2 linked regions of the Paraflavitalea devenefica genome follow. The protein of the gene in region 1 interacts with the protein of each later gene in a pairwise test. Links are inferred from orthologs where the notes say so. Each region holds a gene or a part of one and is shown on either strand. Other genes may lie near its edges.

What was found. The genes of interacting proteins can lie anywhere in the genome.
Region 2: the proteins of ftsA (region 1) and HB364_RS02515 interact in binary tests that used the Escherichia coli proteins (3 or more experiments, as listed by UniProt). The link is inferred for Paraflavitalea devenefica from one-to-one orthologs.

Annotation. Positions count from the first base shown.
Region 1 is NZ_JAARML010000001.1:68,039-72,533, reverse strand. Bases 391-3,222 are described here. They hold ftsA (cell division protein FtsA), read left to right. Parts: upstream 391-1,029; coding sequence 1,030-2,415; downstream 2,416-3,222. Other genes in these bases: ftsZ (cell division protein FtsZ), read left to right, coding at 2,576-3,222; HB364_RS00270 (hypothetical protein), read left to right, coding at 391-925. Outside these bases: more of HB364_RS00270, read left to right, coding at 1-390; more of ftsZ, read left to right, coding at 3,223-4,471. UniProt on the Escherichia coli protein: Essential cell division protein that assists in the assembly of the Z ring. May serve as the principal membrane anchor for the Z ring.
Region 2 is NZ_JAARML010000001.1:646,701-651,161, forward strand. Bases 775-3,572 are described here. They hold HB364_RS02515 (rod shape-determining protein), read left to right. Parts: upstream 775-1,559; coding sequence 1,560-2,585; downstream 2,586-3,572. Other genes in these bases: HB364_RS02510 (RNA polymerase sigma factor), read right to left, coding at 775-1,109; mreC (rod shape-determining protein MreC), read left to right, coding at 2,667-3,518; HB364_RS02525 (rod shape-determining protein MreD), read left to right, coding at 3,511-3,572. In the rest of the region: HB364_RS02505 (hypothetical protein), read right to left, coding at 1-522; more of HB364_RS02510, read right to left, coding at 558-774; more of HB364_RS02525, read left to right, coding at 3,573-4,044; mrdA (penicillin-binding protein 2), read left to right, coding at 4,115-4,461. UniProt on the Escherichia coli protein: Forms membrane-associated dynamic filaments that are essential for cell shape determination. Acts by regulating cell wall synthesis and cell elongation, and thus cell shape.

The sequences.
Region 1 (4,495 bases):
TATACTTACCGGCAATGGCGCTGTAGCGCTGAAGGGCCGGTCATTGAAGCGGTTTGACCTGCGCAGCATGGAAGAACGCCTCAAAAAGAATGTGTGGATACGGGATGCTGAATTGTTCTTTGATAACAACGAGGTACTGCAGGTGAAGATCGAGGAGCGGGAGCCGATTGCCCGCCTGTTTACAGTGACAGGCAACAGCTTCTATATTGACAGCAGTTGTGAAAGATTGCCGTTGTCGGAAAAAGTGTCTGCCAGGTTACCGGTATTCACCGGTTTCCCGACAGATAAGCTGCGGGTGGGCAGCGCTGATAGCACATTGCTGCAGCATATCAAGCAGGTAAGCCTTTTTATCGGGCACAATCCGTTCTGGATGGCGCAGATAGCGCAAACGGATATAGTGACGGATAGAAAGTTTGAAATGATACCCATGGTAGGGAACCATGTGATTGAATTTGGCGATGGTACAGACTTCGATAAGAAGTTTGGGCGCCTGCTCCAGTTCTACCGCATGGTGTTAAGTAAAACAGGCATGGATGTATATGAGCGGGTAAATGTTCAGTATGACCGCCAGGTAATAGGCGTAAAGAAAGGCGGTTATGTGAGCAGGGTGGATTCTGTACAGGCTGCACGCAGCATACAAAACCTGATGACAGCGGCACAAACAGCTTTAACGGATTCTGTAAACAGGCAAAGCGCACGGGCCCAGGAGGCCCTGACCTCGGTGAATAACTCACCGGCTAAAAACCCGACGACTGAAAAACCACCCATACCTGCGACGACGACTGTTCCGAAGCGAACGAACAATGTAACCCGGAAAAATTCACCTGTGAAAGACCAGTCCTATGAAACCTCCCGGAAACCTGTGAAGAAACCTGCTCCTGTGAAGAAACCACAACCGAAAGCCGTAATGCCGAAGAAGACATAGGCATAAAGGCAACAAGGTATTGAGGCAACGGGGAAGAACAGACCGTAACTATGAAACAGTAAAAGCAACTAATCAGTCATACCAACAACTAAAAACAGGATAGCATGAACAACGAGCAACAACCCATCATCGTAGGTCTGGATATCGGGACCACGAAGATCGCAGCGATTGCCGGCCGGAAGAACGAATTCGGCAAACTGGAGATCATCGGCTTTGGCCGTGCCAACTCCAACGGCGTGAAGCATGGACAGGTATTAAATATTGATGAAACGATTAAAGCCATACAGATGGCTTTGGACAATTGCTATACTTCGAACCCCAACCTGGAGATCAGCGAGGTGTATGTAGGTATTGCAGGTCATCATATCAAGAGCTTGCAGACCCGTGGAGATATTGTACGTCACCAAACCGAAGAAGAAATTACCCAGCGGGAAATTGATCAACTGATCTCCGACCAGTATAAAACGTATATCCCGGCAGGTGACCAGATCATTGATGTAATACCCCAGGAGTTTACGGTAGATAATTTCCAGAATATTCCCAACCCCATCGGGTATGGCGGTGTTAAAGTGGGCGCTAATTTCCACATTATCACCGGTGATAAGAATGCCATCCGCAATATCAGCCGCTCTGTAGAGAAGAGCGGGTTGATCACCAAGGACCTGGTACTGCAACCCCTGGCCTCTGCCGCAGCGGTTATGGGACAGGAGGACCTGGAAGCCGGTGTAGCCATCGTGGATATTGGTGGGGGTACCACCGACCTGGCTGTGTTTTATGAAGGCATCCTGAAGCACACAGCCGTAATCCCCTTTGGTGGTGAGAATATTACTAATGATATTAAGACCGGCCTGGGCGTGTTGAAAACACAGGCTGAGCAGATGAAGGTACAGTTTGGTAGTGCACTGGCCAATGAAGCCAGGGGCAATGCCTTTATTACAATACCCGGATTGCGTGGTATGCCTGCCAAAGAGATCAGCGTGAAGAACCTGGCGAATATTATACAGGCGCGCATGAGTGAGATCATGGATTTTGTGACCTATCACCTGAAGCAGGTAGGCCTGGATAACCGTACGCTAAATGGCGGTGTAGTATTAACCGGTGGTGGTTCGCAGTTGAGGCACCTGATCCAGTTGACAGAATATGTAACTGGGTTGAATGCCCGCATTGGTTTCCCTACGGAGCACCTGGCTGCCGGACATATTGAAGAGCTGGCCAAGCCGACTTATGCTACCTGTATCGGTCTTATTTTAAAAGGTTACAGCGATTATGAACATAACCGCAAGCAGTTTGAACACCGCTTCCGGAAAGTAGAAGTGCCCGAAACATTAAGAAAGGCAGCAGAGCCGGCAGAAACATTGGTTGCAGCAGCAGAAGAAGAAGAAACACAAGCAGAAAAGGTAAAGAACAGGAAAGGCATTAAAGATTTCTGGGGCAAGTTCAAGGACGGCATTATTGATCTGTTCAAAGAAGAAGAAGATCACGCATTATAAAGGCATGAATCTTGATTAGAACATTCAGCATACAATATGCTGGTTTCCTATGAAAGGTCACTGATTGGTACTTTTCATTTACTACTAACCTGTTAATTTTTAATGGTCTCCGGACGGGCTTTCAGGAGAGTAAGGCCTGGTGAGACAAAAAAAGAAAGCTATGATTCATTTTGATCTTCCGAAGGAAAAATCATCTATCATCAAGGTCATTGGTGTAGGTGGAGGTGGCAGTAATGCAGTGAACCACATGTTCGGTCAGCAGATTGACGGGGTTAACTTCATTATCTGTAATACGGATGCGCAGGCGATTGCTACGAGCAAGGTACCTAATAAAGTACAGCTGGGGCCGCACCTTACGCAAGGGCTGGGTGCGGGCGCCAATCCCGATATTGGCCGCCAGGCTACAGAAGAGAGCCTGGAAGAGATCAGGCGCATACTGGAGGTGAATACCAAGATGGCATTCATTACAGCCGGTATGGGCGGTGGTACAGGAACGGGTGGCGCACCGATCATTTCAAAAATATGTAAGGACCTTGGTATACTTACAGTAGGTATTGTTACTACTCCTTTTTCCTATGAGGGAAAGAAGCGCCAGTTGCAGGCCGAAGAGGGTATCCGGATCCTGAAACAATATGTAGATACCCTGCTGGTGATCAGCAATGATAAACTGCGCCACCAGTTTGGTAACCTGAAGATGAAAGAGGCTTTTGCCAAAGCGGATAATGTACTGGCCACCGCGGCCAAGTGTATTACCGATGTGATCAATAGCACCGGTCAGATCAACGTAGACTTTGCGGATGTATGTACCGTCATGCGCAACGGAGGCGTAGCCATTTTGGGTAATGCGTCTGTTGGTGGTGAAGGCAGGGCGCAACGGGCTATTGAAGAAGCCATGAACTCACCATTGCTGAATGACAATGAGATCAGCGGCGCCAAGTGGATACTCATCAATATCAACTCTGCCGAAGGTGAGCACGAGTTCACGATGGATGAAGTAGATATTATTCAAAATTATTTATTGAGCTCAGCCGGTGAAGGCACTGATGTGATCCTGGGTATGGGTTATGACAATACGCTGGGCGACCAGATCGGTATTACCCTGATTGCCACCGGTTTTGAGTACAAGGACCCCTTTACCAAAAAAGAGGAGAAGAAGGCCGCTCCGAAGAAGGAGGAAAAGATCGTATTGTCACTGAGCCCGCAACCGGAGCCTAAGACAACCCTGGTAAAGGAGGCGAAAACCGCTGCGCCTGAGCCTAAGAAAGAGAAGCCGGTAGTGGCGGAACAGCCTGTGAAGGAAGAACTTGCGCCGAAGCTGGTGGAAACGGAGCCAACTCCTAAGTTTAAGCCGTTGGTGCTTTTTACGAATGAGGACGATAGTAAAAATACTGTGGACAAAAAGAGCGTGGAAGAAAATACGGAGGAAAAGATCGAATGGGTACTTTCGCAGCCATCCAAATCTGCCGAAACACCCGCTAACGTATCCAGTCAGTCATCATCAGCAACTCAACAAAGTAGAAATAATTCTTCGGCGTCTGCAGCGTCCGGAGGATACCTGGCCAGGCCTACCAATATTTATGCAGAACCAAAGACAAATGAATCCATCCCTGATCACTCACCTGTGAAGGAACCAGTCTTACATACGGGTGCAAACACAACCCAGGAAGACGACACTTCCAACGACATGCAACTCGTATTTAAAGATGACATTCCAGCAGCGGCGGATGAGCCTGGGGCCCACCAACCTCACCCTATTGTTATAGCGAATGACGCTTCTGTTGAGGAGTCCCGATCCGGGAACGAAGCAGAAGAGCAAAAACGCCGGGCAGCAGAGAGAATACAGAAATTACGTAACCTGTCATTCAACATCAATGCTGCCGACCCTAACAATGAGTTTGAAACTGTGCCGGCTTACATCCGCCGCAATTTGGAATTGTACAATACCATCACGAACGTAGAGAACTTCTACAGCAATTACGAAGTCAAGGCTGATGAAAATAATAACGGACAGATCTCTACCATCAATACATTCCTGGATGGTAAGAATCCCGATTAAAATTGTTCTGTACCTCAAGTCCCT
Region 2 (4,461 bases), 580 kb from region 1 along the record:
CTTCACCTGCGTCAATACCTGGCCGGGCAATTGTTCAAAATAACCGGCAGGCACTTCATACACCTGTTTATCGTTAAGCCCTGCCAATACAGCCGGAAGGTTTTCCAGCTCTTCATTGACAAAATCAATGGCTTTAGCGCCCGACACCACATTCTCTGTAAGATCGCTGAAATAACCAGCAGGAGCCTCAAAAGGAAGCTTTTTATCCAGCTTGCTTAGCAGGGGCGAAAGAGCAGCTAACTCTTCCTGTGGGGTAAGCGTATCGCCCGAAGCCTTTACACGTTGCAGGATACTATCGGCCAGGTTATCAAAATACCCCGCCGGAACAGTAAACGGATTAGTCGTTACCCCCTGTAATACAGGTGGTAATGCCGCTTCTTCAGCCCTGATCCTTTCCATTACCCGGGCGGCCAGACCGTCAAAATAACCGGCCGGAACCTGGTAAGGAAGCTGCCGGTTGATCCGGGCCACTTCCGGGCTGATAGCTTGTAATTCGTTTAATATGTTGACACTGTGATCCATGAGCAATATATGAGACCGTTATTGTTAATGGAAGTTTAATGATTTAGTATATAATCCTCAATTTTTTTTACAGCATGGTGGTAAGAGGCTTTCAGGGCTCCTTCCGAGGTTTCCAGCACTTTGGCCATCTCCTCATAGGGCATTTCATCATAATATCTCAAACCAAATACAATTCGCTGTTTTTCAGGTAGTTGCTGAATAGCCAACTGGAGTTTCCATTCCAGCTTGGAAGCATCAAAATGCTTATCGGCCTTAATCTTGTTTTCCAGCCCGCTCTCCACATCTCCCAGGGGCACAGCACTGCGTTTCTTCTGCTGCTCCAGGAAAGTAAGGCACTCATTCGTGGCAATGCGGTAAAGCCAGGTATAAAGCTGTGAGTCCTCCCTGAAATTCTCCAGGGCATTCCACACGCGGATAAACACATTCTGCAATACGTCATTGGCATCTTCATGTTCTATCACCATCCGGCGAACATGCCAGTATAACTTCTCCTGGTATTTCCGGATAATGGACGTATACGCACTTTCTTTGGTAGCAGGATTACGGAACTGCACCAACAACTCACTGTCTTGGGTGGTAACCGCCATAGGTTAGCATTTATAGGTGGTTAGGTAAATAGCATGAATTCGAATAAAATTAACCCATTTGGTTTAAAACGTGCAGGTACTTTAAGAAAGTATTTACAAGACATAAAGGCACTGAGGCAACAAGGCAACGAGAAATTGGGAAGCCCTCACTGCCTTGTTGCCTCAATGCTAATGCCTTTTTGCCTCATTGCCTCTACAAAAATCTATCGAAATAAACATTGTAAAACAATTAACAGTGATATCACACGTTAGTGCAACAGCAGGCAACCGCAATTGTCAAATGCACAATCTCTGCCAACATAGTGGGTGAGGTACCCTAAACAGAATTCACACTTGTTGAAAAAATACTGTTCCGGTCGCGCCTCCAGCGGGATTACACTTTGTTAATTCGGATTATTTGCATCAATTTTGCAGGCATTATATTCATATCCAAAAATCTGACCTTTTAAAATGGGCTTATTCAACTTTTTTACCCAGGAGATCGCCATAGACCTGGGTACAGCCAATACCCTCATTATCCATAACGACGAAGTAGTAGTGAATGAACCGAGCATCGTTGCCCTGGATCGAAATAACCCCAAAACCGTACTGGCCGTAGGAAAGCGTGCATTAATGATGCACGAGAAGACCCATGAAAGCATCCGCACCGTTCGTCCCCTGAAAGATGGTGTAATTGCCGACTTCAATGCCGCAGAACTAATGATACGGGAAATGATCAAAATGATCTATCCCAAAAAACCTTTATTCCCCCCCAGTTGGCGTATGATGATCTGCATCCCTTCCAGCATTACGGAAGTGGAAAAACGTGCTGTACGTGACAGTGCGGAACAGGCAGGCGCCAAAGAAGTATACCTCTTACACGAGCCGATGGCAGCGGCACTGGGTATAGGTATTGACGTGGAAGAGCCCGTTGGTAACATGATCATTGATATCGGTGGTGGTACTACCGGTATTACCGTAATAGCCCTGGCAGGTATCGTTTGTGATCAGAGTATCCGGATTGCCGGTGACGAATTCACCGCCGACATCATGGAAGCCCTGCGCCGTTACCATAGCCTGCTCATCGGTGAGCGCACTGCCGAGCAGATCAAGATCAACATCGGCGCTGCCATGAAAGACCTGGACAACCCACCCGATGATATCCCTGTTAACGGCCGTGACCTGGTAACCGGTATTCCCAAGCAGATCATGGTAAGCTACCAGGAAATCGCCGAAGCACTGGACAAAAGCATCTTTAAAATAGAAGAAGCCATCCTGAAAGCGCTTGAAATGACGCCGCCCGAGCTGGCAGCCGATATCTACCGCCGTGGCTTATACCTTACCGGTGGTGGCGCCTTACTGCGCGGACTGGATAAAAGGCTTAGCCAAAAGATCAAACTGCCGGTGCATGTGGCCGATGATCCGCTGAAGAGTGTTGTACGGGGTACCGGACTGGCATTAAAGAATTATGAACATTATCCCTTCGTAATGCGATAAAAAATTCTAAAATCAGCATCGTGCTTCCCCACAGGTACGCTTTTTGAATTTAGAATACCGAATTATAAAACTTTACAGTAGGTGCGTAATATATTTCTCTTCATCAGAAGGTACTTTAACTTCCTGTTCTTCATGGTGATGCAGATGGTGGCATTATATATCCTGTTTCACTACAACCGTTTCCACGAAGCTGCTTTCATGGGCGTAGCCAGTGAGGTAACAGGCCGTGTCAATGAAAAATATAACAACGTAGAATACTACTTCAAGCTCAAAAAGACCAACGAAGCACTCGTAAAGGAAAATGAGCAGTTACGCAACCAGTTGCTCCAGAACTTCGAAACACCCGATACCACCAAACAGGTAGTCAGTGATTCCCTTTTCCGCGACACGCTGGGGCAAACCCGGAAATACCTGTTCCGCGCAGCCAAAGTGGTCAACAACTCCGTCAACTTCCAGAACAACTACTTTACCATTCACCGGGGTGAGAACCAGGGTGTAAAAAAAGATATGGGCGTTATCAGCCCTTCCGGTGTTGCCGGCTCTGTCATCTTTACCAGCAGCAACTTTGCTGTAGTCATGAGCCTGCTGCACAGCCAGAGCCGTTTGAGCGCCAAACTCAAGAAAAGCGGTGAAACCGGCCAGGTGTTGTGGGATGGGAAAAATGCCTCTTACCTCACCATGATCAACCTGCCCAAAAGCATGCCCGTAAATAAAGGCGACTCCATCATAACCAGCCAGTATTCCAGCCGGTTCCCACAGGGCATCCTGATAGGCATTGTGGCAGAAATAGTGGACGACAAATCCAGCAACTTCTACACCCTTAAATTAAAAGCCGCTACCGACTTTTATAATATAGAGCATGTTAACGTGATAGAAAACCTGCAAAAAGAAGAGCAAAAAAAACTGGAGGAAGCCATTAAAACCAATGAGTGATCTTGTTAAAAATATAATCCGTTTCGCTTTATTCATATTCATCCAGGTGTATGTGCTATTCCAGATACCGCCATTACACCGTTTCATTGTTCCCTACATCTACTTCCTGTACATCCTGTGGCTGCCTTTCCGCATTTCCCGTGGCACTTTAACACTGGTAGGGTTTCTCTTTGGTATGACCCTCGACTTCTTCACCAGCACGCCCGGTTTGCATGCAGCGCCCTGCGTACTGATTGCCTACCTGCGTCCCTTCCTGGTAAACATCCTCATCCCGCAGGAAGGCGCCGAGCAGAACTATAAATCGCCCTCCATCACCAGTATGGGATTAGCGCCCTATGCCACTTACATCCTTATTTTAACGTTGTTACACAATGCATACCTCGTATTTTTGGAATGGCTGCAGTTTGGTTCCTTCTGGTACTTCCTGGGAAAAGTATTGGCAACAACCGGCATCAGTTTATTGTTAATACTCATTACTGAACTACTTTTCTACCGTAAAGAAAAATTCAGGACCAACACTGCTTAAAACAATAAAAATTAATCATTACACTCACACTTAATTTGTACATTGATACAAGATTCATGTACGCTGTCCTATGGCTCTATTTAACCAATCCCGCAGTAATATTATCCGGCTCATCTTCCTGGGAATATTCCTCATTATATTGGTACAATTACTAAATCTGCAGGTAATCTCCGGCAAATACCAGCAGTTGGCCATGGACAATGCGGTATTCCCCAAAGTAAAATATCCCGACCGCGGTATTATCTTCGACCGTAAGAACAGGGCTATCCTCAATAATACCATCATGTACGACCTGGTGGTAACACCCAATGAATCCAAACAAACCGACACCTTTGCCCTCTGTGAAATTCTGGGAATAGATACTGCCGAATACAAAAAGAAAATACTGGAAGCACGTTTTAAAAATGGCCCTTACCG